Regions from separate parts of the Aliivibrio logei genome, predicted to be linked through region 2. Evidence: predicted binding sites of a transcription regulator. Region 2 holds the regulator's gene; the other holds the start of a gene.
The links. The regulator MetJ, encoded in region 2, represses methionine synthesis genes. The targets are predictions, from matches to a motif close to TTAGACNTNTANANGTCTAA.
Positions count from the first base shown of each region.

Region 1: a site for MetJ is predicted at 3,956-3,975, ahead of metA (homoserine O-acetyltransferase MetA). Genes of this name have one in related genera too.

Region 1 covers NZ_MAJU01000012.1:60,890-76,777, reverse strand. The annotation lists gene cadC (lysine decarboxylation/transport transcriptional activator CadC) at 1-724, opposite strand, end outside; gene A6E04_RS12395 (VOC family protein) at 1,272-1,688, shown strand; gene A6E04_RS12390 (YeeE/YedE family protein) at 1,754-2,191, opposite strand; gene A6E04_RS12385 (YeeE/YedE family protein) at 2,201-2,620, opposite strand; gene A6E04_RS12380 (DMT family transporter) at 2,932-3,852, shown strand; gene metA (homoserine O-acetyltransferase MetA) at 4,011-4,949, shown strand; gene A6E04_RS12370 (anaerobic C4-dicarboxylate transporter) at 5,205-6,533, shown strand; gene A6E04_RS12365 (NupC/NupG family nucleoside CNT transporter) at 6,622-7,836, opposite strand; gene A6E04_RS21570 (hypothetical protein) at 7,852-7,986, shown strand; gene A6E04_RS12360 (DUF2301 domain-containing membrane protein) at 8,265-8,825, shown strand; gene A6E04_RS12355 (ABC transporter permease) at 8,956-10,653, shown strand; gene A6E04_RS12350 (ATP-binding cassette domain-containing protein) at 10,613-11,260, shown strand; gene A6E04_RS12345 (CDP-alcohol phosphatidyltransferase family protein) at 11,253-11,879, shown strand; gene rpoS (RNA polymerase sigma factor RpoS) at 11,974-12,939, opposite strand; gene A6E04_RS12335 (peptidoglycan DD-metalloendopeptidase family protein) at 12,995-13,987, opposite strand; gene A6E04_RS12330 (protein-L-isoaspartate(D-aspartate) O-methyltransferase) at 13,994-14,620, opposite strand; gene surE (5'/3'-nucleotidase SurE) at 14,620-15,384, opposite strand; gene truD (tRNA pseudouridine(13) synthase TruD) at 15,415-15,888, opposite strand, start outside.
Region 2 covers NZ_MAJU01000006.1:112,173-128,060, forward strand. The annotation lists gene A6E04_RS03700 (AMP-dependent synthetase/ligase) at 214-2,067, opposite strand; gene leuO (transcriptional regulator LeuO) at 2,315-3,289, opposite strand; gene A6E04_RS03710 (bifunctional aspartate kinase/homoserine dehydrogenase II) at 3,631-6,051, opposite strand; gene A6E04_RS03715 (O-succinylhomoserine (thiol)-lyase) at 6,051-7,217, opposite strand; gene metJ (met regulon transcriptional regulator MetJ) at 7,405-7,725, shown strand; gene A6E04_RS03725 (malic enzyme-like NAD(P)-binding protein) at 8,066-9,313, opposite strand; gene rpmE (50S ribosomal protein L31) at 9,546-9,764, opposite strand; gene priA (primosomal protein N') at 10,002-12,203, shown strand; gene cytR (DNA-binding transcriptional regulator CytR) at 12,408-13,415, shown strand; gene A6E04_RS03745 (SPOR domain-containing protein) at 13,587-14,156, shown strand; gene hslV (ATP-dependent protease subunit HslV) at 14,334-14,864, shown strand; gene hslU (ATP-dependent protease ATPase subunit HslU) at 14,877-15,888, shown strand, end outside.

The DNA.
Region 1 (15,888 bases), on a different contig from region 2:
ATTCCGTTTCATCTTTTTGATTACGGCTTGCATGAAACGTAAATTCGATTAAATCGATATCGATCGCTTTTGTAATGTGTGTACTGGTTTGTTGATACGTTGCCGACATAATCACTGCAATTAAAATACAAACAAGAAAAGCATCAAAAGCGAGTAGTTTCCAACGATGGAAAGAGTTAAAGCTTGCACCCTGTTTATTTTTTTCTTTTTCAACATCTTTCGATATTGTCGTGATAGCACGGGTTAGTGGGCCTGATGGAAAAGAAAGATCACGCTCTGTTGTTGTTACTTTCTCATCAATAAGCTCGTGAGCTGCATGCCCTGATTCTGCATAATTTAACGCTGAAGAGATTACCGTTTTAGAATAGTCACAAGGTTTCCAAAACTCTGTCTCTTCAAAATTAACGAGTTGAGTGTCAGCAACAAGCTTATAACCACGTTTTGGCACGGTCACAAGGTATCTCGCGTTATCTAAACGCCCATCTCTTAATATCTTGCGTAATTCAAAAATAGATTGAGTGACAACTTGATCAGTTACGAACGCGCCATCCCAAACATGTTGTATTAATTCATCACGGCAAAATACTTCACCGGAATGTTGGGCTAAAAAACGAAGCAAATTAACTAAACGTGGTTCAACCGAGACTTCCCTATCTTGGCGATATAATTTATTTTCTTCAATGACGAGAGTCCAGTCATTAATTTGAAAACATAATCCGACCATAAGATACTCATTGGTGTTAAATCGTTATTAATATAAGCAGTTTATGCATCTCAAAAAATAAAGATTATCTATTTATATTGATACGATTCATAAAAGAGATGGCGATTATAAATAAACTATTTATATCTGCCTATATCATTCCCTTATCAAAAATGAAATCTTAGGATCCAACGAATTAAAACAACATAAAAAATCAAACAATCAAACATAAGCAATTGAATTAAAACAAACTAATAAAATTAAAGATATAAGAGAGATAACATAGCATGACCATTTTTCACATGAACAAGTCTATTTTTAATATTAATAGAACCTAGCGTTTATGAATGCAACATAAATGGAATATAAATAGATCAAGTTTTATCAACTTATAACCTTATAAAAAGAAGGGGAAATAAAAATCAAGAAAACATAAAAATGCTATTAATATTTACATCACTAATCAATAAATAATAGTGAACAAAAAAACATATAATGTATTGACCTAAAGTTAACTTTACCTTTTACAGTGTCTCTACGTTAATAATGAGTATGACAAGGAGTCACTATGACACAATTTGAACACGCCAACATCACCGTTCCAAACATAGATGCGGCCATCGCTTTTCTATTAAATGCAGCACCTGACTTTAGAGTCAAAATAGACCAAACACCAGTAGGTAGTTATCGATGGGCTCATGTCGGTAATGATGAATGTTATTTTGCCTTACAAGAACCCAAAGATGCGACCTCATCACAAGATACCCGTAAGCCCTATCACAATATCGGTGTGAACCATATTGGAATGATCGTCGACAATTTAGACCATCTTCAGGAAAAATTACTTGCTTTAGGTTACGAACAAAATGGTCTAGTCACTCAAGAAAAACATGGGCGACGTACTTACTTTTATGACAAAGCAGGATTCGAGTGGGAGTTAGTAGAATACGACAGTGAAAAGCCGGAAGAACGTTACAGTTACTAATCAATAAGAAAGGGCGAACTCAAATAGGTTTGCCCATTTTTTGTATTAATTAAATCAACGTCAATTTACGCGTCTTTAGATTGCAGTATTTTATGGGTCATATATAACCCGATAATCATAGCAACAAAAAAGATAATCACATCTTTATTACCAAGAGCGATGCTTGATACGGCGGGTCCCGGACAAACACCGGCAATGCCCCATCCTAAACCAAAGATTACCGCACCGATAACTAATCGCTTATCAATTTGTTTATTGGTAGATAAACAAAACTCACCTGCATTTAATGGTTTTTCTTTCGGCTTAATCAATAGAAAATACGCGGGCATAAATACCAATAACGCCCCTCCCATCACAAACATTAAGCTTGGATCCCACTCTCCAGCAACATCTAAAAAAGCAATCACAACGTGAGGATCTGCCATTCCAGAAATAACCATACCGATACCAAAAAGAAGCCCTGAAACCAGCGATACAAAAAGAAATAATAAAGTAGCCATCATCGAATCCAACTAAAGAAGGTGATTGAGAAAAAAAACAGTGATAGCCGCAACAATCATAAAAGTAGCGGTAGCAATCATTGAGCGAACAGACAATCGACCAATACCACAGATCCCATGCCCACTAGTACAACCATTGCCTAAACGGGTGCCAACACCAACCAGTAAACCGGCAATAACAAGCGTGCTCACCGTCGCGTTATACTCACTAGGCACGTAAGCACCAAGATAATGAACACCACCAACACCACCAAAGATCATTCCCACAATAAACAAGACACGCCAAGCATAATCTTGTTTTTTAGGTACTAATAGCCCGGTAAGCACTCCACTAATTCCTGCAATTTTACCATTCAGCAGTAATAACAACGTCGCAGAAACGCCAAGTAACATGCCGCCAAATAAGGACTCCCATGGAATCGATATACTCATTATCTTCTTCTCTCTTTTAGGTTAACTCAGTGTTAAGCATACTAAATCATAAACATTAGTCAAAGATTATTTAGCAATGACTAATTTAGGTAATGTGAATTCACAATCAACTAAACAGAAAATAAGAAGGGAAATATGGAATAAATACTTAACAAACTCAATGAAAGAGAAAAAAATTCTCTAAATTTGATTTTTTATGACATAAATAAGCAAGTTATTCTCCGGTGAAGCACGTATATTTCCCATTCATCTTGTTGCTATTGCACAAAAAAATATCAATACATTAAAACAATATAGAATGGACACTTTATATGGATAAGAAATACCTTTCTCTGCTGCTATTTTGCTCTGTGTGCTTCATTTGGGGAACCACATGGCTTGCTATGGAAATAGCCGTCGATACCATCCCACCAATCTTTTCGACGGCTCTGCGCTTTCTTATTGCTTCGCCTATTCTAATTTTATTGTCGAAGATTTTTAATCAGCCTTTATTCTTTCCAAGAGGGAAAAATAAGTGGATGATTATTGTCGCTGTTTTCTATTTTGCGATCCCATTTACCTTAATGATAGCTGGTGAGATGTATATTTCTTCTGGCCTTGCATCTATTATTTTTGCCAACATGCCAATTGCCGTAATGATCACATCCACTTTATTTTTAGGCCTTAGACTTTCACCCCATCAATTTGCAGGCTTGTTTATTGCTGTCAGCAGTTTGTATGTCATTTTATCGAATGAGCTAGGGATTGGTGGTGATGATTTACTGATTGGTTCAGCGGCGTTAGCGTTAGCCGTTGCTATTCATGCGATCATGTATGTGATGGTGCAAAAATACTGTAAAGATATTCAAGTCATCACTTACAACGCCATTCCTAGTTTTATTGCCGCGCTATTATTGTTTATTACGTCATTTGCTTTTGAACAGGTCGACGTACAAGCGTTCTCATCATCTTCTGTAATAGCTGTCGCTTACTTAGGTGTCTTTGCAAGTGTCGGTGGCATTGTGGCTTATTTTAAATTAGGTCAAATATCAACCCCCTTTGCCGCATCAATCTGTTTCTTAATCTTCCCATTAGTCGCACTCAGTTTGTCTTCACTCACTTCTGGAACCACTATTTCAGACAAGTCCCTTATCATGCTAGCGCCGCTGCTTGGTGGGATTTTACTGTCGAAGATCCCACGAAGTGCACTCTCATTAAGTAAATTAAAAGTCCTCTATAAATCGGCATCATAATGAAAGAGACAATCTGGTTATTTATAACGAGAGATTAAAGAAAGAAGAAAGGGCGCAATTAGTGCCCTTTCTTGTATCGACACCCTATTCATAATAAGGTAGTTTAGGAGTATAGACGTATAGAATGCTATGAATTAAAAATAACTTAAGGATAAGTTGTGCCAATTAGAATCCCTGACCAACTCCCTGCTGCTGAAGTATTGCGCGAAGAAAATATCTTTGTCATGCAAGAATCTCGAGCCACCACACAAGCCATTCGTCCTCTTAAAGTGATCATATTAAATTTGATGCCTAAGAAGATAGAAACAGAAACTCAATTTCTTCGCTTGTTATCAAACAGTCCATTACAAGTGGATGTTGAGCTATTACGCATTGATAATCGCACCAGTAAAAATACCCCTACCGAACATTTAGATACTTTTTATCGCCAATTTGAAGGCATTAAAAATCGTAATTTTGATGGCTTGATAATTACTGGCGCTCCATTGGGTTTAGTCCAATTTGAAGATGTTATTTATTGGGAGCACTTACAAACCATCATGACGTGGGCAAAGGATCATGTCACATCGAGTTTGTATGTTTGTTGGGCGGCACAAGCCGGTTTAAAATTGCTGTATGATTTACCAAAGCGCACACGCAAAGAAAAACTGTCTGGTGTTTACAAACACACCAACCTTGAACAACATCACCCCATTTTACGTGGTTTTGATGATCAATTTTTAGCGCCTCATTCTCGTTATGCGGATTTTTCTGCCGATTATCTTAACGCTCATACCGATCTCGACATCCTTGCGACCTCAAAAGAAGCTGGGGTTTATTTAGCATCAACCAAAGACAAGCGAAATGTATTTGTTACTGGTCACCCTGAATACGACTCTCTCACTTTACATAATGAATATGTTCGTGATTTAGGTGAAGGAATGGAACCTATTATTCCTGTTAATTATTATCCTGATGATAACCCTGATATTCCACCAAAAGCGACGTGGCGTAGTCACGGACACTTATTGTTTTCTAATTGGTTGAATTACTGTGTTTACCAACAAACACCGTATGATCTTGACCATTTTTCAGAGCTCAACTTCACCCGCGATTAACTCCTCACTAGGGCGTAATACATCAGTTACGCCCGACTAATAATAAAACCATCTAGATTTATCTGATAGATAGCCCACACTTTTTTATTTCGATCAAAAAAATAGTCATCCCTTTAACTCAGATCAATCAAACCTCTATTTACAAAACCAACAACACTCTAAATGAGAACAAGCTCAATAAAAGCCTCTGATATGTAAGGTATTAATGCCTGTAATTGATTTTTTATTATTTTTTGCATTTATGCAGGTGGTTCTATGTTGTATTTTGAGTTTATCTTTCTATTACTGGTGCTCTATATTGGCTCTCGCTTTGGCGGGATTGGTTTAGGCGTCGTTTCTGGGATTGGTCTGGTTATTGAAGTGTTTATCTTCAAAATGCCCCCTACATCTCCTCCCGTTACCGTTATGCTTATTATCTTAGCGGTTGTTACTTGTGCATCGATACTAGAAGCCGCTGGGGGCCTAAAGTACATGCTGCAAGTCGCAGAGCGGATCTTAAGAAAGAACCCGAAACGCGTTACTATCATCGCTCCTTTTGTTACCTATGCGATGACATTCTTGCTAGGTACAGGTCACGCGGTGTATTCGATTATGCCTATTATTGGTGATGTGGCATTAAAAAATGGCATTCGACCTGAACGCCCTATGGCGGCGGCTTCTGTTGCCTCTCAAATCGCCATTACCGCTTCCCCTCTTTCTGCTGCGGTTGTTTACTATTTAGCGCAATTAGTCGATATCGATGCATCAATTACCTTATTGTCGATCTTAATGGTTACGGTTCCTTCAACGTTATTTGGTACGCTAATGTTGGCGCTGTACAGTTTACGTCGTGGTAAAGAATTAGACGATGATGAAGAGTATCAAGCTCGTTTAAAAGATCCTATTTGGCGTGAAAAAATCTTAAACACTACCTCTACGTCTTTAGATGAAAAACTACCAACCAAAGCCCGCAATGCGGTACTTATCTTTTTAGCTGCCATCGTGTCTATTGTTGTCATCGCTATGTTGCCAGAGATCCGCACCATCACAGAAGGTGGCGCTCCGATCAAAATGTCAGTCGTGATCCAAATGATGATGTTGGCGTTTGGTGGTGTCATTCTATTAGCGACGAAGACCGATCCTCGTGATGTTCCAAATGGTGTGGTGTTTAAATCAGGTATGGTTGCCGCGATTGCGATCTTCGGTATTGCTTGGATGTCAGACACCTACTTCCAATACGCAATGCCTCAATTTAGAGCCGGAATTGTGGATATGGTGACACTTCACCCATGGACATTCGCTTTAGCGCTATTCATTGTCTCTGTAGTCGTTAACTCTCAAGCAGCAACGGCTCGAATGATGTTACCTGTTGGCCTTGCTCTAGGTCTAGAGCCTGCTTTGGTGATTGGTTTAATGCCTGCAGTTTATGGTTACTTCTTTATTCCAAACTATCCATCAGATATTGCTACGGTTAACTTTGATAGCTCAGGTACGACCAAGATTGGTAAATACTACTTTAACCACTCGTTTATGTCGGTTGGTTTAATCGGGGTAATTTCGGCCTGTATGGTCGGTTATGTATTAGGACAAATAGTGATTGGTTAGGGTAACCTAATCAGACTTAACGTTTAAAAAAAGCCCGTGAGCATGGTTGTTAATAACAACCTGCATCTCGGGCTTTTTTAAAACAATCTTACAGAGATAAACTAAAGAACAAACCGGCTAAACACGCACTCATTAAGTTAGCTAACGTACCACCAAGTACCGCTTTAAAACCCATATTCGCGACTTCAGCACGGCGCTCTGGTGCCATCATACCAATAGAACCTAATTGAACTGCTATCGAGCTAATATTAGCAAAACCACATAATGCAAAAGTAATAATTACTTGGCTGTAAGCTGATAATTGATCTTTATGTTGAACAAAGTCGATAAAAGCAACGAACTCATTTAATACTATTTTTTGACCAATGTATGAACCCGCCATCACCATTTCACTTTCAGGAATACCAATGATCCAAGCAATAGGTGCAAATAAATAACCAAACACAATTTGCAGCGTTATGCCTTCAAAGCCAAACCATCCAGCAACCATTTCTAGTCCGCTGTTTAGCATTGCAATCACACTGACAAAAGCAATCAACATCGTACCGACAGCGACCGCGATTTTCATGCCATTCATTGCACCACTTGCCAGTGCATCTATCACATTACTCTGTTCGCTTTTATCGATCGTTAACTCATGCTGATCAACCGGCGTTTCTTGCTCAGGCACTAAAATCTTAGCCATTAATAAACTGCCCGGTGCCGCCATAAAGCTTGCTGCGATTAAATATTTAAGCTCAACCCCTAATCCGGCGTAACCACCTAGAACACTACCAGCAACCGATGCCATACCACCGACCATCACAGCAAACAGCTCCGAACGTGTCATTTTTGCCAAGAATGGACGGATAAGTAGAGGTGATTCACCTTGAGATAAGAAGATGTTACCTGTCGCAACTAAAGATTCAACCTTACTTGTTCCTAAGAATTTCTGAACCGCGCCACCTAAAACAGCGATCACTTTTTGCATGATGCCTAAATAATACAGAGCAGAAATTAAGGCACTGAAGAAAATAATGATTGGTAATACACGAATCGCAAAAATAAAGCCTGTTGATGCTAAATCACCAAATAAAAACGCGATGCCTTCATCAGCAAAACCCAACAAGCTTGATACCCCACGGCTTAGCGCAGCAAGAGCCGTCTGACCCCATGGAAAGTAAAGTACAAGAGCTGCAAAAGTGAGTTGTAGAAAAAGAGCTCTAAGAACGGTTTTCCAATTGATAGCTGAACGTTTTTCAGAAAATATCCATGCACAAAAAATAAGCGCGCACATGCCAAGTAGACTAAATAAAATGGTCATAGTAATGCCTATTTAATGATTAAATGTAAATATGAAGAAACGAAAGGGCACGCCGCAATAAAGGACGTTAATGGTGAAGCGTTACTGTACCAAGAGGAGGTAGAAATAGATAAAAAGCTGTTCATTTGGGTTCCTTTACAAGCTGTTTAACAGTAGCTGGTCCTAATCCTTGGGGTCATTCACTGTTCCCTGTGACGGCTTGTATTGGGAAAAGGAGTATACATTGCGCAGATTTAAAATCACCAAATATGTGACATTAATCACTGAATTTACCTAACTGAAAAACAACCGTACCAATAAGGTACAAATAACCAAAAAAAACCGCCTTTATCACCATAAAAATAAACATATACAACGAAATATATACAGGCAATTTCAATCATAAGCATGCTACAGTTATAGGCTAAGCTTAAAATTGGAATATAAATATGGCGAATACAGAGCACATTGAAAAACTGGATAATATCGATAAATTCAGTGTTATTACTTATCGTTGTGGAATCGCACTTTTTAGCTTGGCACTTCTTCTTTCGTGCATTGCCCTGTCAGATGAGATCGGACTTATCGCTCTTGAGCAACCTCTCGATAAATTGGCGTATCTAGCCTTAGCGGTATCAAGTGCAATGAGCGCTGCAAATTTGCATGTGTATGATAAAAAAATCCGTATAATAATTACGTGGTCAACGTGGATAGGTTTAGTATTATTAAGCCAGTTAGACAATAGCCACTACTTTTGGTTACCTATCGGATTCTTGTTTATTACCTTCTCTGGTATTGCGATGAAAGAATCATTTTGTTTCAGCGTTCCGGGACTAAAAGCCATTCCATTTTTACTTTGTACCGCCGTGTTAATGCTCGCATTAAATATCTGGATCATTGCACTCGCTTGTTTGGCATTTTCTAGCGTTGTATTTGCTTTTCTTGCTATACAAAAATGGCGTATGCCACTGCATTTTGATATTGGCAATAAAGCGTATTATCAAAATTAAATCGCGTCATAACAGTGCCCCCATCCCTAAATGGATAGGGGGAATTTAATCAAATGATTCATTTTATAACTGGAACTTGTTGCTCCAATACTGGTCTATAATTTTTTAGGATCTAAATAACAAGATTATGATATTACACGTTTTCTATGCTTTTCTTGTTGTGATCTGCATTGTCCCTATTGCTCCCGGTCTAATTGGTGTATTAAGCTCATCATTGAGTTATATCCCCTCCATTGGATTAACTCAGTTTACTCTGAATGGCTATCATGCGGCTTTTGAGTGGAGTGGCGTTTGGCATTCCATTTTATTAACGCTATCCAGTGCTATCATCAGTACCTTCTTTACTTGCATTATCTCCTTTGCCATTTTGCAAAGTGGTTGGCATCGTCCTATTTGGAAAAAAATAGAACCACTTCTAGCCCCTTTACTTGCAATGCCCCATGTTGCTTTCGCTATTGGGTTCGCCTTTCTTTTCTCTCCAACCGGAATGATTGCCAGACTCATTGCTCCCATAACTAATGAACCTTTATTTTCAATCATTAATGACCCGTTCAATATCGGTCTAATCTTAGTGCTTATCATTAAAGAAGTGCCTTTTTTGTTACTCATGAGCATTCCGATAATGCAGCAGCTCAATATTGATAAAACAATAAAAGTAACGACCAGTTTAGGCTATAAGCCTCATCAAATGTGGTGGAAGTGCCTTTTTCCTCAATGGCTAAAAAAAGCGCGCTTTCCTTTATTGGCGATCATTGCTTACAGCGTTTCAGTGGTTGATGTGGGTTTAATTATTGGATCTAGTAACCCCCCAACCTTTGCTGTTTTAGTTTGGCAATGGTTTAGTGATCCAGACATTAACCTTCAGCCTCGAGCGGGCGCAGGGGCTGTTATCCTATTTATCCTGTGTTTACTGCTAATTGCCATTCACCGCTTTATCGAATGGGGAATAACAAGCTATTGCCGAGCATGGCAAATCTCTGGCCGATTTGGATTTGTATTTCCAGGGCTTTCTTTATTTGGGATGGTTAGTAGCATTATTGTTATCTCTTTTCCTATTATGTGGGTATGGAGCATCGCACAGCGGTGGCGATTTCCTAATTTAACGCCTACTCAGTTCTCTCTACGGTTCTGGATTGAAGAATGGCCGAATATTGTCCCGACTATTGCTGACAGCCTTTTTATTGCTCTTATTTCAGCAAGTATCGCTCTTGTGTTGGCATTGATTGGGCATGAATATAGACTTAAATATCGTTGGCATATCCCGCCTCTACTGATAGCGATACCGATGTTAGTACCCCAACTCTCTCTTTTGTTTGGTATTCAAGTTGCTGCACTCTATTTCTCTCATGATTCTTATTATATTTGGGTGATTTGGTCACACATATTTTTCTCTTTCCCTTATATTTTTCTTGCACTAGATGGCCCTTGGCGTAGTTTTGATCAACGCTTAATTCAAACAGGATTAAGTTTAGGTAAGTCACCATTACATTGTTGGTTCACGATTAAGGCCCCCTTACTTTTTCCTGCCATTATTTATGCAGGAGCAATAGGGATCAGTGTCAGTTTGGCTCAATATTTACCAACACAGATGTTAGGAGCAGGAAGAGTGATGACGCTAACGACGGAGGCTGTGGCATTATCCAGTGGATTTGATCGTCGAATTACGGCACTTTATGCACTGTGGCAAGCGCTATTGCCTTTTGTTTTCTTTACGTTAGCCGTCATTATCGGTCGATATTATTCTCGTCATTCCCACATCAACATTAAGACAAGGAAGGTTGAAGGTCATGAGCCTATCAATAAAGAATCTCACCATTTTCACTCATAATGGGACGGAGTTACTGTCCTCTTGCTCTTTATCTGTAAATAAAGGGGAAGTACTGAGTATTATGGGGCCAAGTGGCTGTGGAAAATCAACACTATTAAACGTAATCGCAGGTCATCTAACGAATGATTTCAACTACTCAGGCAGCATCCAGTTAAATGGAGAAGACATTGATACTTTGGCTCCTCATAAAAGAAATGTCGGTATTCTCTTTCAAGAAGATCTTCTTTTCCCTCACCTTTCGGTATGGGAAAATCTTGCCTTTGCTTTGCCTAACGCAATTAAAGGAAAAGAACGACAAGCAGAGGCCATTAACGCATTAAAAAACATTCAATTAGACCATTTAGCTCACTCTTTTCCTGATCAAATATCAGGAGGTCAACGAGCTCGTATTAGTTTAGTCAGAATGCTTCTAGCAAAGCCCAAAGTCGCTTTACTTGATGAACCTTTTAGTAAATTAGACAAAACACTTCGTATACAATTTAGAGATTGGGTATTCACACAACTCGCTGAAGCCAATATACCTACACTATTAGTAACTCATGATAATGATGACATTCCGAACAATAGCCAACACCTCTCTTGGCCAATGGAGATTCCCCATGCTTGATAAGTTCAGCATCCAACTTATACGTAAACCCTTATCAATAATGGCAAATCAATTAAGTAAACTTGGTATAACCGCAAATCAAACGACGGTTTTTGGCTTCGTTTTAGGCTGCATGGCTTTTCCGGCGTTAATCTTTCAAGAATACAATATTGCTTTGGTTTTCATTTTACTAAATCGTATTTGTGATGGTTTGGATGGGGCATTAGCAAGAATCAACGGCATTACAGATTCGGGAGGATTTTTAGATATTAGCTTAGATTTTCTCTTTTATTCTTTAATTCCTTTTGGATTTATTCTCGCGAATCCAGAACATAACGCCATTGCAGGCGCATTAATTATCTTTTCATTTATCGGTACTGGCAGCAGTTTTTTGGCTTTTGCGGTGATGGCAGGAAAAAGGAATATAGATAACCCAGTCTACAAAAACAAATCATTGTATTACATGAGAGGGTTAACCGAAGGAACAGAAACGATTGGCTGTTTTGTTTTATTTTGCTTATTCCCTTTTCACTTTTCAATCATTGCTTATGTGTTTTCCGCTCTATGTTGGATCACGACAATAAACAGAATTTGGTCTGGGTTTCATACACTAAAAGACAGTGAAAAAAGCGATCAATGATAAATTAATCCTCTTTCTCATAAACTAAAAAAGCCACCGCAAGTAACCCTGCTGTGGCTTTTATGATTCTACTTATTGTTGAATAAAAATGAGTTTAAAAGTCATCAACAGCAAATAGAGTTTCCATATTCAAACCTTGTTGCGTCATTATTTCTCTTAAACGCCTTAACCCTTCAACTTGGATTTGCCTTACTCGTTCTCGAGTTAAACCAATCTCTCGGCCTACCTGTTCTAACGTTGACGCTTCATACCCTAACAGTCCGAAACGACGTGCAACGACTTCTTTTTGTTTTGGGTTTAATTGACCTAACCAGCCAATTAAAGATTCGTTAATATCGTTTGTTTGTGTTTCGGATTCAGGATCGGCATGTTTCGTATCCGGAATAATATCAAGCAGTGCTTTATCAGATTCACCGGCAACCATTGAATCAACAGAAGCGACCCTCTCGTTTAAACGCAGCATTCGACTCACATCGCTTACTGGTTTATCTAGCTTTTCTGCTATTTCTTCTGGTGTAGGCTCATGATCCAATTTTTGGGATAGCTCACGAGCGGCACGCAGGTATACGTTTAACTCTTTCACTACATGGATTGGTAAACGAATGGTTCTCGTTTGGTTCATAATGGCACGTTCAATCGTTTGACGTATCCACCAAGTGGCATAAGTAGAGAAGCGAAAGCCTCTTTCTGGGTCAAATTTTTCAACCGCGCGAATTAAACCTAAATTACCTTCTTCAACCAAATCTAATAAAGCAAGACCACGATGGTTATAACGACGTGCAATCTTCACCACTAATCGTAAGTTACTTTCAATCATTCTAGATCGAGCGGCAACATCACCTTTCAAGGCTAGGCGACTGAAATACACTTCCTCTTCAGCGGTTAGAAGTGGTGAAAATCCAATTTCACTTAAGTACAGTTGAGTCGCATCCATTACTTTTTGCGAACTACTAACTTCAAGACGTTCAGATTTTTTTTCTGTCTTTGTCGTTAGTTCAGTTTCATCAACTGCGTCTAAATCAAATTCTTCAACTTTAGTTACTGCATTGCTTTTACTCATAGCGCCTCCCGATGGCGAGCCAGCAAGACATTACAACTCAGCTATGTCATCCCTGTTACGGTAAATACCGTTGTGGATTTACCGATTTCCCTCTAAAACGGATCTCAAAATGCAAACGAACGCTGCTCGTACTTGAGCTACCCATTGATGCGATTTTTTGTCCCGCATTGATGTTTTGACCTTCTTTCACAAACAATGATTCATTATGGGCGTAGGCACTTAAGTAATCGTCATTATGTTTAATAATTATTAGGTTGCCATAACCTCTTAACGCATTGCCTGCATAAACCACGGTTCCTTTTGCGGTTGAGATGATCTCTTGGCCACGTTGACCTGCGATATCTATCCCTTTATTTCCTTGGTCTCCTGTTGAAAACTTAGCAATGATTCTTCCTTTAGTTGGCCATAACCACGAATCTACCTTCTCCGATTTTTTTTCTACTGGTTTTGGTTTCGGTGTTGGCTTCGGTTTTGGCTTAACAACCGGCTTCGGCTTAGAAGATGTTATCGGTTTGTTAGATTCAACATACTCCTTCGATTTCGCCTTTTCAACCTTTTTTGTGCTTTGTTTTTGAACAGGTTGTGTTTTTGTGCTAGCGGACGTAACGGGTTTTGCCGTACTCGGTGCTTTATTCGTAGCAACAGGAACAACGGCAACCGCTGTTGCAGTAGACCTTGGGGTGCCATTCTCTTTAATAACGGAATGACCATCATCACCGTACGCAGGAGCAATATATCGAGGGCCCCATAATTTTATTTTTTGTCCTGGCTGGATCACATAAGGTGCTTTAAGTTCGTTATATGCAATAAGCTCTTTAACATCTTTATTCGTTACATATGAAATAAAATATAACGTATCCCCGCTTTCAACCTTGTAGTAACTTCCTCGATAGCTGCCACGCTCAGTACCACCATAAGAAGATGCCTTACTATTAACGCTTGATACTGGCGCAGGACGATGTGGCCCCAATGAACAGCCAACAAGCAATAAACTAAGAGCTATCACACCCAAGTAAGAGAAAGAGAAGTATTGTTTTATTTTATCCATATTCACTTATGCTAAGTCCCCTGAAACTAAAGGCACAAATCGCACCTCTTCGATCACTTCAGAATGGAATTCATCTCCATGACGGGTAATTCGGAGCAATTGTTGTGACTCTGTACCAATGGGAATGACTAACCGTCCTCCCTCTTTTAATTGATAAAGAAGATCATTAGGGATGGATTCTGCGGCAGCGGTAACGATGATGGCATCAAACGGACTTTTACTTGGCCAACCATTCCAACCATCAGCATGCTTAGTTGAAATGTTATAAAGATCTAACTGCTTTAATAAGCGCTTCGCGTTCCATTGTAATGATTTAATGCGCTCAACAGAGTGCACGTGCCCTACTAATTTGGCTAATACTGCGGTTTGATAACCTGAGCCTGTTCCTATCTCTAACAAGTTGGAGTCATATTGAAGCTCCAATAGTTCCGTCATTTTTGCAACAATATACGGTTGAGAGATCGTCTGACCCTCACCGATTGGTAACGCATTATTTTGATAGGCTTGATGTGCTAATGCTTCAGGAACAAATCGCTCACGTGGCAATTGTCGGATAGCCAAAAGAATATCCTCATTGAGGATACCTTGCTGACGTAAGAATTGATCAAGTAACTCAGAGCGAGAATGCATCATTAATGAGTGCTCTCCGGCAATGATAGCCACTCTTTCATCATTGTTAATGAATCATGTGCTGTTAAATCGACTTGTAAAGGGGTAATAGACACACTGTTATTAGCAATGGCATAGAAATCCGTGCCCTCTCCAGCGTCTTGCTTTTTCCCTGGAGGACCTAACCAATAAATGGTTTCTCCTCTAGGGTCCTTTGCCTTTATCATGCTTTCAGAATGATGCCTTGCACCTAAACGAGTCACTTTCCAATCTGATAATTGTGAATATTCACAGTCCGGAACGTTAACATTCAATACTCTTTTGGTCGTTAATGGTTTTACTAAATGATTCTTAACTAATTCAACCGCAACCTGAGCTGCAGTATCAAAATGTGTTTTTCCGACCAATGACATTGCTATGGCTGGCAAACCTAAAAAATGCCCTTCTGTTGCCGCTGCAACGGTACCAGAATACAGCGTATCATCCCCTAAATTAGCACCATGGTTTATCCCGGTAATGACTAAATCAGGTAAGTTATCTTTCATTAACTCATTCAATGCAAAATGAACACAATCGGTTGGTGTTCCTTGTACTGAGTGAATATGATCCGCAATTTGGCGGACACGAAGTGGAGATTCTAGAGTAAGAGAATTTGACGCGCCTGAACGATTACGATCAGGAGCAACAATAGTAATATCTGCGATATCAATAAGAGCTAAAGCAAGAGTATTAATCCCTTCAGCAAATACCCCATCATCATTACTTAGCAATATATGCAATTTCTTCACTCAGTTCTCCACTTCATTTCTTAAGTCGTTCTAATCGTATGTACGTTCAACTTCAATTTCTTGTAACAATTCACGAACGATAACCGTAGCAAAACTGCCCGATGTTAGTGAAAAGTTTAAGGTAAGTTGATCGCCTTCCACAGACCAATGTAGGTTCTCTGGATGTAATTCAATGCTACGGCGTTCATGACGCATACGGTTACCACGGATCAAGGCCATTAAGTCTGGTTCAGCATCCAGTTGTGGTTGCTCAAACGTTAATGCTTTCTCTGTCGTTGGCAGTTGATTATCACCAGCAAGTGCTGCACTGATTGATAATTCACCCTTTTTAATTTTTTGAATGCAGTCTTCTGACGTTACATTCTCATTAACCGTACGATCGTTTTGATCAAGTAGAATATCACCATCAACAGGTAGAGAGAAGTAACCCTCTGTTATTCTTTGAGAAATAATATGGTTAAAAATCCACGAACGCGCTGCTGATAGATAAAAACTGCGTTTCGT
Region 2 (15,888 bases):
TTGACTAATTATCAATATTTAAGAGCAACCTAACCAAGGTGAATTAGAAGTAAAAACCAAGCTATAGGCAATAAAGAGAGATTAAAATAGTTACGTTTCACTAAAAAACGAAGGCATCACGCTTTCTACATTGAGTAAGATCTCATTTTTTAGGCGAAAAAAAACCAGTCTAAAAGTGACTGGTTTTTTTATCTATGAATCTACAGAGATATACTATTCTGCTTTATCTTTTTTATCTTTTTTCTCTTTCTTCTCATCGTACATTTCTTCAATTTCGTCTTGATAACGCTCACTGATAACTTTACGACGTAACTTTTGTGTTGGGGTTAATTCACCTTTATCCATCGAAAATGCTTTCGATAATAATGTGAATTTTTTCACTTGTTCAAAACGAGCCAATTCTTTTTGTAAATTAGCGACACGCTTTTCAAGCATTTCGACAATTTCACTGTGCTTAACTAATTCCATACGGTCATGATAAGCAATATTCAACTCTTTTGCGTATTCTTCAAGAGCATCATAACAAGGAACAATCAATGCAGAAACAAACTTACGCGTGTCAGCAATAACGGCAATTTGCTCAATAAAATGATCTTTACCAATCGCGCCTTCAATCACTTGTGGTGCAATATATTTACCACCAGAGGTCTTCATAAGCTCTTTAATACGATCAGTAATGTATAAATTACCGTCGGCATCAAACTCACCAGCATCACCTGTTTTTAGGAAACCATCTTCAGTAAAGGTCAATGCGGTTTCTTCTGGCTTATTATAATATCCTTTCATGACCATCGGACCACGAACTAGAATTTCATTCTTTTTGCCAATCTTAACTTCAGCGCCAGGCATTAATGTGCCTATAGAATCAGGATGAAATTTACCGTCTTCCCAGCATGAAATCGTTGCTGTGGTTTCTGTCATGCCATAACCTAATTTAACATTGACGCCAAGCGCATGAAAAAATCGGCCAATGGTTGCATCCAATTTAGCGCCACCACACGGCATGAAATTGATGTTACCACCCAAAATCATTCGTAACTTAGACAACACTAACTTATCTGCAATTTTATGAGACTGTTTCAGTATCCATGAAGGTTCACGTGCCTCTTGTTTGCAAGCAGACATCTTCGCCCCCATATTTACAGCCCAAGTAAACATCACTTTACGATGAGCAGGAGCACGGGATACTTTTTCATGAACCGTTGAGAAAATCTTCTCGTAAAAACGAGGAACCGCGCACATAACCGTTGGCTTAACTTCAGTGAGTGCGTCTTTAATTAAGTTTGTGTTTGGTAAATAGCAGTTAATCGCACCTTTATAAAGAACGTAAAACGTCCAAGCACGTTCAAAAACATGCGATAACGGTAAGAAACACAATGATACGTCTTTTTCCGTTAGCGCTAAATTCGTGTTATGCCCCTCTAATTGAGAACCAATATTGGTGTAATCTAGCATTACCCCTTTTGGTTCTCCCGTCGTACCAGAGGTGTAGATCAATGTCAGTAAATCATCCATTTCAGCCGTATCAAGACGATGAGTTAACTCTTCTTGATGAGATTCATTTGCTGCAGAAATGAAGTCATTCCACGAAACACCAGCTTCGTGATCATTTAAATCAATGTCATCACTTAACGCGACAATATGAGTTAATTGTGGGCATTGTTCAAAAATCACAACCGCCGAATTATACTGCGCTTGTTCACCCACAAATAATATGCGGATATTTGCGTCATTAATAACATAAGCCGCTTGTGTTGGTGTGTTCGTTGGATAAATAGGCACAGGCACTGAACGCAATTGCATTGTTGCAAAATCAGCAACAGTCCAGCGAGGCATATTATTGGCGAAAATCCCTACTTTCTCTTGTATTTTCAATCCATGAGCTAATAGTGCTAAAGACAGAGTATCCATTTGCTGACCAAATTCACCCCAAGTGATGTCACTCCATGCTGAGCACTGAGTGTCACTCCAAGCGCCACATTTACGTTCACGTAATGCAGTGTCATTTGCACGAGTTGCAATGTGCTGGCGGATCTCTTTTACAATATGTGGATTTTGAATAGTCATCTCGTATCACCTTTAGGCTTACACTTGTAAGCTATAATCTAAACAAAGTGTACAAGTGGTGCTAAAAAAGGCAATACTTTCTCTGTATAAAATGTAAGGAATGTTGTACGAAACTCATTTCTGATGAGCCGTATTAACAAGTTCATTATTAATAATATACATTTCATTTATATCGAATGAGATCCTACAAAAAAGGCAACATCAATGATGCTGCCTTTTATTCTTCTAATTTTAGAGTATTTCAACGCTAAAACATCATACCTTTACTTGAAGCAACGACTTCTTCGCCACAAATAAGCATCAATTGATCACGCATCCAAATATGACCTTTGTCTTTTTGGTACGAGTCATGCCAGCTTAAATAGCCACTGATCCCTTTTGATTCAATTGGCAATGGAAGAATAGCCAGTTGATCGCGGTTTGGCATTGAACTGACCAACCACTTAGGAGCAACCGTAATCAACTCTGATTGAGAAACAACATAAAGAATGTTGCTGATGCTAGCCCCTTTGTAAGCTTGCTCATAAATAGCATCTTGATATAAATGGTCTGCAAACCCTTTTGTATTTTCAATACGAGCAGGAACAGCATGTTTCTCATTTGCCAATTGCTCTTTAGTAATCATACCCTGAATTCGAGGGTGATTAACGGCAGCAACAACCACTAATTCATCAGTAAATAACTCAGTGCTCATAAAACCAGGTTCGTCAAAACGAACATAATCAATCACAAAGTCAATTTCTTGATAACGAAGCTTTTGAGCAATATCCGCTTCATGTTCACCAGACAACTTTAAACTAATATGAGGCGATTTTTGCTGAATATCTCTCATGATTCGTGGAGCAAAACGAATATCCGAAGGGCTACAAATTGAGAGCTTAAATTGTCTCATTGATGTTTCAGGAATAAACGTCGAACTTGGTAATTCATTTTTTACCAATTGCAGTGCTTGACGCATTGGTGCGAATAATTGACGAGCACGTTGCGTTGGTTGAATACCACGACCATGGCGAATAAAGAGTTCATCATTAAACATCACTTTTAGTCGTGATACCGCATTACTCACTGCCGGTTGTGACATACCTAGGTTTTGAGCTGCTCGAGTAATATTTTGCTCTTGCATTACTGCATCAAAAACAGTCAGTAGATTTAAATCTACTCCACGTAATACTTGTTCTGCTCTAACGCTATTAGATGCAGAGGAAAATTCAGACATACTCATTTAAAGGCTCTCTCTATTTTTCAGCAAATTATTAAAATAAGAAAAAGTAAGCTGCATATTATTATAGTTATACACGTTATTGACAGAACGTATGCTAGCCAACTGTTCAACATAATCACTGAATAGATTTACAAAATCCATAGCACGTAACAGATTTTAATTTTAATTTATGCTTAATCAAAGTTAACCGATTAATTTTATTTACAAATCAACCAATTAGGCAAAAACATAAAATAACCTAAATATCAATAGTTTCCGATTTTTCCTACGTTAAACGAAAAAAACCATGCAACATGGCATGGTTTAAAATATAACGAAACGTTAATAAGTATTACATTTGGTTAAAATAACGCTGAAATTTTATTCAAATCAGACTGGATTGCTCCGGCGGTAACCTCTCTTCCGGCGCCTGGCCCTCTTATCACTAAAGGGTTATCTTTATACCACTGACTTTCAATCGCAAAAATATTATCGCACGGTAATAAATTAGCCAATGCATGATGTTCAGACAGCGCTTCAATCCCAACCGTTGCACTGCCATTTTTATTCAAACGGGCAACATAACGAAGTACTTTTTGTTCTCGCTGCGCTTGTTCCAAACGTTCCGATAATGCTTCATTTAAGGCATCACCTTTTGCCAAGAAGTCATCAAGACTCACTTGCTGTAATTCGGCGGGAACCAACGATTCGACTTCGATTTGATTCGGTTCGATTTGTAACCCTGACTCTCTTGCCAAAATAACAAGCTTTCTCATTACATCGGAACCATCTAAATCATGCCTAGGATCTGGCTCTGTCAATCCTTGTTGCCATGCTAAATCGACTAACTCAGTAAAGGGAGTCTCTCCAGTATATTGTTGGAATAACCAAGAAAGAGTGCCAGAAAAGATCCCAGAGAGTGCAACAATGCTGTCTCCGCTTTCACGCAAATCTTGCACAGTATGATTAATTGGTAATCCCGCGCCAACCGTTGCATTGTATAACCAATGTCGACCAGTTTTTGCAAACGCATCAACAACCGCTTGATATTCATGACTTGGTGCTGAACCCGCGACCTTATTTGCAGAGATCAAGTGCATGCCTTGTTCTGCAATTTTAGTGTATTGACTTGCAAGCTCAGGGCTTGCCGTTACATCTAAAATAACAACGTCATCGTATCCTTGGACTGAACCGATTTTTTCAATCCATTCAAATTCTTCGTAGCTCACCGCTTCATCATCAAAATGGCTGACTACTGATGCACTATCGATACCGTCAAAATCGAACCAGTATCGATGACGGTCAACGACTCCGACTAATGAAAAAATCATGCCTCGACGTTTTTCTAAAATTCGTTTTTGCTGAGTAAACAATGTAAGCCACTGCGCACCAATATTACCGTGACCACACAAAACAAGGCCAACTCGTTTCTGAGCTTGAAATAAACTGGTATGAATCTCATTGATCAATTCATCGGTGTCTAATTTACGAAGAATAGCAACAAGACTTAACCCTGATTCCGATTCACACACAAACTCTAAAGGTCTATTTTTTAATTGATGGTAAAAACCATGGCTATGAATGGCATTAGCCGTTACACCAGCACCTACTGCTGCAACCATTGAGTACCCTTCTTTTAATTTAATTTCAGCATGCACCGCTGTATTTTGCAGCATATCTAAAGCATCACTGACGATCTCTGAAGTGTAGGCAAGTAATAAAGTAAATTTATCGGCTTGTGCTTCTAACGCAAGAGGTTGAAGTTGAGCACGAGTTAAAAGAGAAAGCACCTCGGTTTGAGCTCGTTCAAAATCTTGCCCACGGCCAAAGCCAAGTTGGATTAAGTACACATCATCCAACGAAGTAACAATTTTAGCGCCACGACCAGAGGCCAAGACACGTTCAATGCGTGTTGAACCCGATTCTGGTTGATAACTGCAACGTAGACTCAAATCTAACGCACTTTGCGCTACTGGCTGTAATGTTCTGCTATGTAAAACAGGGGCAGCTAAACGGGCCAATTCACTGGCTTCATCCAAACGAAGTAGCGGCAATAAACAAGCGTCTTCCACTTTTCTAGGATCCGCACTAAATACCCCAGCAACATCACTCCAAATAGTAACACGAGAAACTTCAGCTAATGCACCAATCATAGTTGCTGAGTAATCCGATCCATTACGCCCTAATAATACGGTTTCACCCTTTTGGTCACGGGCCATAAATCCAGTAATAACAAGACGACCATGAGGGTGTTGTGCTATTTGTTCTTTAAATAAAGGCCATGAAAGAACACGATCAACCTCAGGCTGAGCCCCTCTTTCTGCTCTTAAAAAATGGCGAGAATCCAACGGTGCCGATTTTAATTCAATCTGGTTTAAATAAGCCGACAACAAACGAGACGACCATATTTCACCATGACCAAGCACATCGGCTTGTTGAACTTCATTTAGCGGAGCATGTAATTGACCGATTGCAATCAACTCTTTATGCAACAATGCCTGCAATACTTCCGCCTGATCTGGCTCTAACAATTCAGAAATTAACTGTTGCTGATAATGACGCAAAGACTCCAATGTATCGTGAGCCAAACGACCATCTTTAGATAAGTTATCAATCCATTCAAGAATACGGTTTGTTGTATTACCCGCGGCAGAAACAACAACAAGATCATGCTCGTTTGAATATTCTTTTAAGATGGTTGCCACACGGCGATAACACTCAGGATCAGAAAGACTGCTGCCACCAAATTTATGTAACTGACGTTGCACCAAAGACGTTGTCATTATTTCACCTCTGCAGCCACAGCAAACGCTTGTGTAAGATCTGCGATTAAATCTCTACTGTCTTCTAGGCCAACAGAAATACGTAATAACGTCGGCACCAAACCGGCAGCAGCCTGAGCTTCATCTGACATCGCTCTATGTGTCATCGTTCCCGGATGAGCAATCAGACTTTCTACTCCCCCTAACGATTCAGCTAAAGAGAAATATTTTAACGCTTTCACAAAAACTTTAAGTTGGTCTAACGAACCGTTTAATTCAAAACTCAGCATTGCACCAAAACCCGCTTGCTGACGCTTTGCTATTTCATGCCCTGGGTGCTCAGGTAGACTAGGGTGATAGATCGTTCCCACTAACTCTTGCTGTTGTAAGCATTTTAATACTTCCATCGCATTTTCTTCATGCACTCGCATACGAGCACTAAGAGTACGAATTCCTCTCAGGGTTAAATAGCTATCAAATGCAGTACCTGTTGCACCAATGCAGTTCCCCCACCATGCCAATTCATCGGCATGTTCTTTCGTTTTAGATATGATCACACCACCAACAACGTCTGAATGCCCATTAATGTATTTTGTTGTGGAATGAAGAACGAAATCAGCCCCAAGAGTCAGTGGCTGCTGTAATACAGGAGAAAGGAACGTGTTATCAACCGCAACTAATGCACCGACTTCTGCCGCTTTTTTACAAATTTCGGCAATATCGACTACGCGAACTAATGGATTGGAAGGCGTTTCTAATAAGATCAGTTTTGGCTTTTTAGCAAGCGCTTCATCTAAAGCGGCGGCATTAGACTGATCCACAAACAACGTTTGAAAATCACCTTTATTTGCTCTGGTGTTAAAGAGTCGATAAGTGCCGCCATAGCAGTCATGAGGGGCAATAATTAAATCATCAGGACCAAGCAAGGCTGATACCATTAAATTAAGAGCCGCAGTGCCACAGTTCGTCACCACCGCACCCGCACCACACTCTAAATCAGACAATGTTGTTTCTAATTGAGTTCGGGTTGGATTCCCTGAGCGAGCGTAATCGTACGTTGGAACATCTCCAAATTCTGGAAAGCTATAATTAGTCGATAAATAGATAGGAGGCACAACCGCATTGTGTTGTGAATCGGTTTCAATGCCAGTACGAACAGCAATAGTTGCAGGTTTTCTCTCGCTCATTATTTCCCTTCCAAACTGCTATGCAGTGGTATAATCTAATCCATAAGTTATATTCTTCTACTTTACCATCACAAAATGAGACGTCAATACTTCTAGACGTCTATATATCTTTGCTTATAGACGTAAATATCGCTAGAATTAGCTCATCGCATTTTAAACAACAATAATATTAGAACGAAGGTGAGCAATGGCTGATTGGAATGGTGACTATTTAAGTCCTTATGCCGAGCATGGTAAAAAAAGTGAACAGGTAAAAAAAATTACCGTGTCAATTCCAACGAAGGTACTACAAATCCTTACGGATGAACGTACTCGTCGTCAAGTAAGTAATCTTCGCCACGCCACAAACAGCGAATTGTTATGTGAAGCGTTTCTTCATGCTTATACTGGCCAACCATTGCCAACAGATGAAGATTTACGTAAAGATCGTCCTGATGATATTCCAACAGAAGCAAAAGCGTTAATGACCGCAATGGGCATTGAATTCGAAGCATTCGACGAAGAATAAAAGTGATTAACTCCTAGCTAATGATAACAATCATTAGCTAGATCACATTTTCGATTATTTCCTACTTTCTTTATCCCCTCTGTTTTTCTGCTCATTTCAATTTTACATTACCTCTCTGTCTCATACTTACCCTATCCAATTGGCCATGTTCAAGTTCTAAAAGCGAATGATAATTTACTCTATCGGCTGTATTACAATAGTGCTAAACAACAACGAATACATTAGTGGTATTCAAGTTAACGCTTGGTGGTAAACCCATAATTTAATTCCCCCTAATAAAAAGACTTCCTCATCAATGACGTAGGAAGCCTTTTTACTTTAATTAATATATAAAAGCAGTTTACGCTTCCATGTATCCTTCTGGCATTTCAATACGAGCGACGCCTGAATCAACCGCTGCTTGTGCTACCGCTTTTGCAACTCGAGGAAGTAAACGAGGATCCATCGGTTTAGGAATGATGTAACCTTTGCCAAACTCTAAAGAATCAACACCCGCCGCTTTTAATACTTCGACAGGCACAGGTTCTTTCGTTAATTGACGAATTGCTTCAACCGCAGCCAATTTCATTTCATCATTAATCACGCTTGCACGAACATCGAGTGCACCACGGAAGATAAATGGGAAACAAAGTACGTTATTTACTTGGTTAGGATAATCAGAACGACCAGTACCCATAATTAAATCATTACGAACTTCATGAGCCAATTCTGGTTTGATCTCAGGATCTGGATTTGAACAAGCAAATACAACGGGCTTATCAGCCATTAATTTAAGCGCTTCAGGTGGCAATAGGTTAGGACCCGATACCCCTAAGAATAAATCAGCGCCTTCAATAACATCTTCAAGCGTACGTTTATCTGTGTTGTTCGCAAAACGTTGTTTATATTCATTAATGTCATCACGACGAGTGTGAATTACGCCTTTACGATCAAGCATGTAGATCTTCTCGCGCATCGCGCCACATTTAATCAGCATTTCCATGCAGGCAACCGCCGCGGCACCCGCACCTAAACAAACAATGATCGCATCTTCTAACTTCTTACCTTGAAGCTCGATAGCATTCAACATGCCAGCTGCCGTTACAATTGCAGTACCGTGCTGATCATCGTGGAATACAGGAATATCACAACGTTCAATTAAACGACGTTCAATTTCAAAACAATCAGGGGCTTTGATGTCTTCTAAGTTAATACCACCAAAAGTATCTGCAATGTTCGCTACTGTATCTACAAATTCATCAATAGTGCGATGTTTCACTTCGATATCAATCGAATCTAGACCGGCAAATCGTTTGAAAAGTAATGATTTGCCTTCCATTACAGGTTTTGAAGCCAGAGGACCTAAATTACCTAAGCCTAAAATAGCCGTACCATTTGAAATAACCGCAACCATATTGCCTTTAGATGTGTATTTATAAACATCGTCTGGGTTTTTCGCGATTTCACGTACTGGTTCAGCTACTCCTGGGCTATAAGCCAAAGCAAGGTCTTCTACCGTATCGGCGGGTTTAGTCAGTGCTATTTCAATTTTACCCGGCGTTGGGTAAGCGTGATAATGGAGAGCTTGTTCGCGAAAATCTTCAGACATGGGGTTTTCCTGAATGCTAATAAATATAAGAGAATTGTTTCAAAATAGTAAACTATATAATAGTTGATCTAGCTCAAACTTCATAGTCTTCGCTTACAGATCGTACCAACAAAAATGTCGGGTTAATTAATGATTTTATGACTTAATTTCAAATAAGAAAGTGACCTTACTCTGAATTTTAGACATAAAAAAAGGAGTCCTAATGGACTCCTTTCTTATCGGAAATTGGTAATTATTTTTTAGAACCAATTGCACCGAAACGTTTGTTGAAGCGATCAACACGGCCGCCAGTATCTACGATACGTTGCTTACCAGTGTAGAACGGGTGACATTCGCCACATACGTCTAGGTGGATTGTGTCTTTGCCTAGCGCTGATTTGAATTCAAATTCGTTGCCGCAAGAACAAGTAGCTTTAACAGCTTTGTATTCTGGGTGGATACCTACTTTCATGGGAAAACCTTATAATTTAGGCCGTGTCGCCATCCGAATCTAAGCCGGACACCACACGTCGTGTAACAAAAATAATAAGCATAAATAAATTACACCTACTTAAGGTCGCGTATAATAATGAATCGCGGCCAATCAATCAACTAATCTGTTACTTTTTCCACCGATTATTTTACTCCTTTGCGATATTTTTATCTAAGAGTAGACTATTCATCCTATTATTCCTGATTAATGTTGGCTATGTCCTATTCAATTGCACACGTTTCACTGCCCGTTCCTCTTGACCGCACCTTTGATTACTTAATTAAAGCCGGACAACACCCTGTCATTGGGGGCCGTGTAAAAGTGCCTTTTGGTCGTCAACGCCTTATCGGTATAGTCACAAAATTAAGCAATGACTCTGAATTTGCTCGTGAGAAATTAAAAGGATTAGACTCCGTACTCGATAGCACTTCTCTCTGGACTCCTCACCTTTATAAGCTTCTTAATTGGAGCAGCACTTATTATCAATACCCATTAGGGGAAACCTTAGCGAATGCGATGCCAGCGTGGCTACGTAAAGGCAGAGAAGCCAGTTTTGCGGCACTAAAAGCGTGGCAAATTACTGAGCTAGGAAAAAATCAAGATCTCAACAAACTGACTCGAGCACCGAAACAAGCCAAGGCCCTAAACCTTGTTCGTCACCAACAATGCAGTCACGAACAAATGCTTGAAGAAGACATTACTGCTGCAACCTTAAAAGCCGTCGTGGATAAAGGATGGATAGAAGAAATCTCTCTCGCTCCAAAACCAACTTATTGGCAACGTAATGTCGAAATAACACAAGAAAAGCCACAGTTAAATGAAGAGCAAGCCATTGCTATTGCTACGGTTAATGCAAACCCTGAATTTGGTTGTTACTTATTAGATGGCGTTACGGGATCGGGTAAAACGGAAGTCTATCTCCAGTTATTAGAGCCTATTTTACAAGCAGGCCGACAAGCACTGATTCTTGTTCCTGAAATAGGATTGACCCCACAAACCATTAATCGCTTTAAGCGTCGTTTTAATGTGCCTGTCGATATGATCCATTCTGCACTTAATGATACCGAACGTTTGAATGCATGGTTAGCGGCACGAGACAACCATGCTGGCATCATTATAGGTACTCGCTCAGCACTTTTTACCCCATTTAATGATCTCGGTATCATCATTGTCGATGAAGAACACGATGCCTCTTATAAACAGCAAGACAGCATGAGATATCACGCCCGAGATCTGGCAGTAATGCGAGCAAACTTAGACAATATTCCGATTGTGTTAGGCTCAGCAACGCCAGCTCTAGAGACGTTACATAATGCTAAGGTCGGTAAATACCACCATCTCACATTAACCAAACGCGCGGGTACTGCAATCCCAGCTCGACATGGTGTGTTAGATGTCAAAGGCTTGTATCTAAACAGTGGGTTATCTGCACCTTTAATTGCTCAAATGAGAAAACATTTATCTGAAGGCAATCAGGTGATGTTATTTTTGAATCGCCGAGGATTCTCCCCAGCCTTAATGTGTCACGAATGTGGCTGGATGGCCGAATGTAAGCGCTGTGATGCTTATTATACATTCCACCAATACAGTAATGAAATTCGCTGCCACCACTGTGGTTCACAGCAGCCAATAATGCATCAATGCCAAGGCTGTGGATCCACTCAGCTTATTTCTGTAGGGGTTGGTACCGAACAGCTCGAAACTCAACTTATGACCCTCTTTCCTGAATACAAAACCGTTCGTATCGATCGAGACAGTACTCGCAGAAAAGGCAGCTTAGAAAACTATCTAGACGCAATTAAAAACAACGAATACCAAATCCTTATTGGCACTCAAATGCTAGCAAAAGGGCACCATTTCCCTAACGTAACCCTTGTCGGTTTAATTGATGTAGATAGTTCATTATTTAGTAGTGATTTTCGAGCTCCTGAACGTTTAGCTCAGTTGTTTATCCAAGTCGCTGGACGCGCAGGGCGAGCAAGTAAACCAGGGGAAGTGATCTTACAAACTCACCACCCTGAACACTCTCTTTTACAAAGCCTTCTACATCATGGTTATGGTCACTTTGCAGAACATGCGTTAAATGAGCGCAAATTCGCTCAGCTTCCTCCTTATACGCATTTATCTCTCTTTAGAGCAGAGTCCAATAACAATGACAATGTCGAGCAATTCTTACGACAAGTCCGTGATATTTTAGAAAGTCACCCTCAATATCATGACGCCACACCAGTGCTAGGGCCTATTCCGGCACCTTTAGCACGTCGAGCCGGAAAATACCGTTGGCAACTGCTCTTTCAAGCGCCAAATCGTACCGTAATGCAATCAATGTTGCGTGGTGCAAAAACCGCGATTGAGCTATTACCATTAGCTAAAAAAGTACGCTGGACTTTAGATATTGAGCCACAAGACCTTAGTTAATCACGCTTTTTTTAATTTCAAAATTAAGACTTACTCAGGAAATACCCTCTCATGTGAGGGACATCACAATATAGATGTAACTTTTGTTAAATGCGCCGTATTTAAATCTTTATTTTACACATAAAATATCTTCTCAATAAACAAAGCAATCGTTTACTTTACGTGTGGTGTTTAACTTTATATAAATAGTTAGGAGAGGTCTTTATGGCGACAATGAAGGATGTTGCTTTGTCTGCGGGAGTATCAACAGCAACCGTATCACGGGCATTAATGACACCAGAGAAGGTATCATTAAGCACTCGAAAAAGAGTGGAGGACGCCGTTTTGGAGACGGGTTACTCTCCAACAACATTGACGCGAACCTTGCGTCGTAACGAATCAAAAACCATCGTAACCATTGTGCCTGATATCTGTGATCCCTATTTCAGTGATATCCTACGTGGTATTGAAGATGCAGCCGTAGAGAATGGCTACATCATTTTGGTTGGCGACAGTAGCCAACAAAAGAAACGTGAACAAACTTTTGTCAATTTAGTCTATACCAAGCAAGTTGACGGTATGGTTCTCCTCGGTTCAGATCTTCCATTTAGCGTCAGTCGTCAAGAACAAAAGAATTTACCCCCATTAGTGATGGCGTGTGAATACGCTCCAGAACTCGAATTACCTACCGTTCACATTGATAACCTAACCGCGGCTTATGAAGCGGTGAATTACCTAACAAAACTGGGTCATAAGCGCGTCGCTGAAATTTCAGGTCCTGAAGATTCAGCATTGTGCCAATTTAGGCATCAAGGTTACCAACAAGCATTACGCCGCGCAGGAATAACAATGAACACCACTTATGTTCATTATTCTGATTTTTCTTTTCAGGCTGGCGCTAAAGCAATCACAAGCTTACTCTCATTATCATCACCGCCAACGGCTATTTTTTGTCATAACGATATAATGGCGATTGGTGCGATTCAAAAAGCAAAACAAATGGGATTTCGAGTTCCACAAGACATTTCAATCATGGGCTTTGATGACATTGAATTTTCACAGTACTGCGATCCGCCACTCACCACCATATCTCAGCCTAGATATGAGATAGGGCGCCAATCTATGTTAATGCTTTTAGATTTATTAAAAGGTCATGATGTGCGTTCAGGCTCTCGACTTTTAGAGTCATCTTTAGTGGTAAGAGAAAGTACGGCTCCCCCTAAAAACACCTAATTGAGCCTTTTATTCATAACTTAATTAAGCACACTTTAGTAAAGTCATTATTAAGAACAATAATTTTGTCCAAATAGTGACTTTTTGCGTACTTTTTTACACTAAGACTGGTATGAGTTCTCACAACTGATTACCATTGTAAGTATCAGTGACTGCATTTAAGTAAAGACCGTGGCTAATAAAGATTATGTGAAACGTGGACGCTCTCCTCAGAAAGCGCCAAAAAAAACCGCCAAGAAAAAAGGCGCAAAAAAACCAGTATCTAGTGGCTCAACGCCATGGAAAGCTGTTGCTGTTGCAGGATTACTTGTCGCCGTATTTGGTTATGCATTGTACTTTCTAAACGATGCGCCAGAACCAAAAACAAAACCTGAAATAGTAGAAGCTGTTGCTCCTAAGCCAAAAGACTCAACAAGCAATATTCCACCGCTACCAAAAGAGCAGTGGAGCTACATGGATGAGCTTCCAAATAAAGAAATCGCCGTTGAGCAAAAAGACCTAAAAGTCTCAGAAATTCCATACATAATGCAATGTGGTGCTTATAAAAATCGTTCTCAAGCAGAAGAGCGAAAAATGAATATTGCTTTCCAAGGGTTAACGTCGACGGTTCGACACTCAGAAGGAAGCAGTTGGTTTAAAGTTGTGCTTGGACCTTATAAATTCAAGCGTGACGCAGAAAAAGATCGTCATAAATTGCAACGTGCAAAAATAGAACCTTGTGCAATTTGGAAAGATCAATAACCGTCATTTAAAAAAGTAGACAACACATCACATATTTAAAAAGGAGTACCTAAGGTGCTCCTTTTTCTATTCAAGCAACTTGAAAACCGCAATCCCTCCCCCCATTACATAAGTAATAATCATGAAGAAGACAGTTATTTAAAAAGTAACTACTTCATCGAATAAGAGGTTTTACTCGTGACTACAATTGTTTCTGTTCGCCGTGAAGGCAAAGTCGTTATTGCTGGTGATGGCCAAGCATCTCAAGGCGATATGATCGCTAAAGGCAACGTAAAAAAAGTTCGTCGTTTATATAACGATTCTGTACTCGTTGGATTCGCAGGCAGCACCGCAGATGCCTTCATTTTGTTCGACCTATGTGAACGAAAATTAGAAATGCACCAAGGTAATTTAACGAAAGCCGCCGTTGAACTAGCAAAAGATTGGCGTAGTGATCGTAATTTACGTCGTCTTGAAGCCATGCTAATTGTTGCCGATGACACTACCTCACTGATCATCAGTGGTACTGGTGACTTAATCAATGCAGATAATGACCTCCTCACTATTGGTTCTGGTGGTTATTTTGCTCGTTCTGCGGCAACCGCATTATTAGAAAATACAGATTTAGATGCATACGATATTGCAGTGAAAGCACTGACTATCGCTGGTGATACTGATGTATACACCAATCATAACCATACCGTTGAAGTTCTTGATACCAACAAATAATAAGGAATACCCATGTCTGAAATGACTCCTCGTGAAATTGTACACGAATTAGATAGCCATATTATTGGTCAAGATAAAGCAAAACGATCAGTCGCCATTGCATTACGTAACCGCTGGCGTCGAATGCAACTTCAACCAGAATTACGCGCAGAAGTAACGCCTAAAAACATTTTAATGATCGGACCTACAGGTGTCGGTAAAACAGAGATTGCTCGTCGTTTAGCAAAACTGGCCAATGCACCGTTCATTAAAGTAGAAGCGACTAAATTCACAGAAGTCGGTTATGTAGGCAAAGAAGTCGACAGCATCATTCGTGATTTAACCGATGTCGCGATCAAAATGACACATCAACAGGCGGTAGAAAAAGTAAAATTCCGCGCTGAAGAGCAAGCTGAAGATCGTATCCTTGATATTTTATTACCACCCGCTCGCGATGCATGGGGTAAGAATGAAGAAGGTGATAATGACTCTGGCACTCGTCAATCTTTCCGTAAGAAATTGCGTGAAGGAAAATTAGACGATAAAGAGATTGACGTTGATGTTGCTGCACCTCAAGTGGGTGTCGAAATCATGGCTCCTCCAGGCATGGAAGAAATGACGAACCAACTTCAGGGCATGTTTCAGAACCTATCTGGTGGCGAAACAACGAAAAAGCGCAAGATGAAAATCAAAGATGCGCTTAAAGCCCTTGCTGAAGAAGAAGGCGCTAAATTAGTCAACCCTGAAGAGCTAAAAGAACAAGCCATATTTAACGTAGAAAATCACGGCATCGTCTTTATTGATGAGATAGATAAAATCTGCAAAGGATCAAATTCTCAATCTGGTGATGTATCTCGCGAAGGCGTTCAACGTGACCTTCTTCCATTAGTGGAAGGCAGCACAGTAAGCACGAAACATGGCATGGTTAGAACTGATCACATGCTATTCATCACATCAGGTGCATTCCAAATGGCGAAACCATCCGATTTGATCCCTGAATTACAAGGTCGCTTACCGATCCGTGTTGAGCTAGAAGCGCTAACGG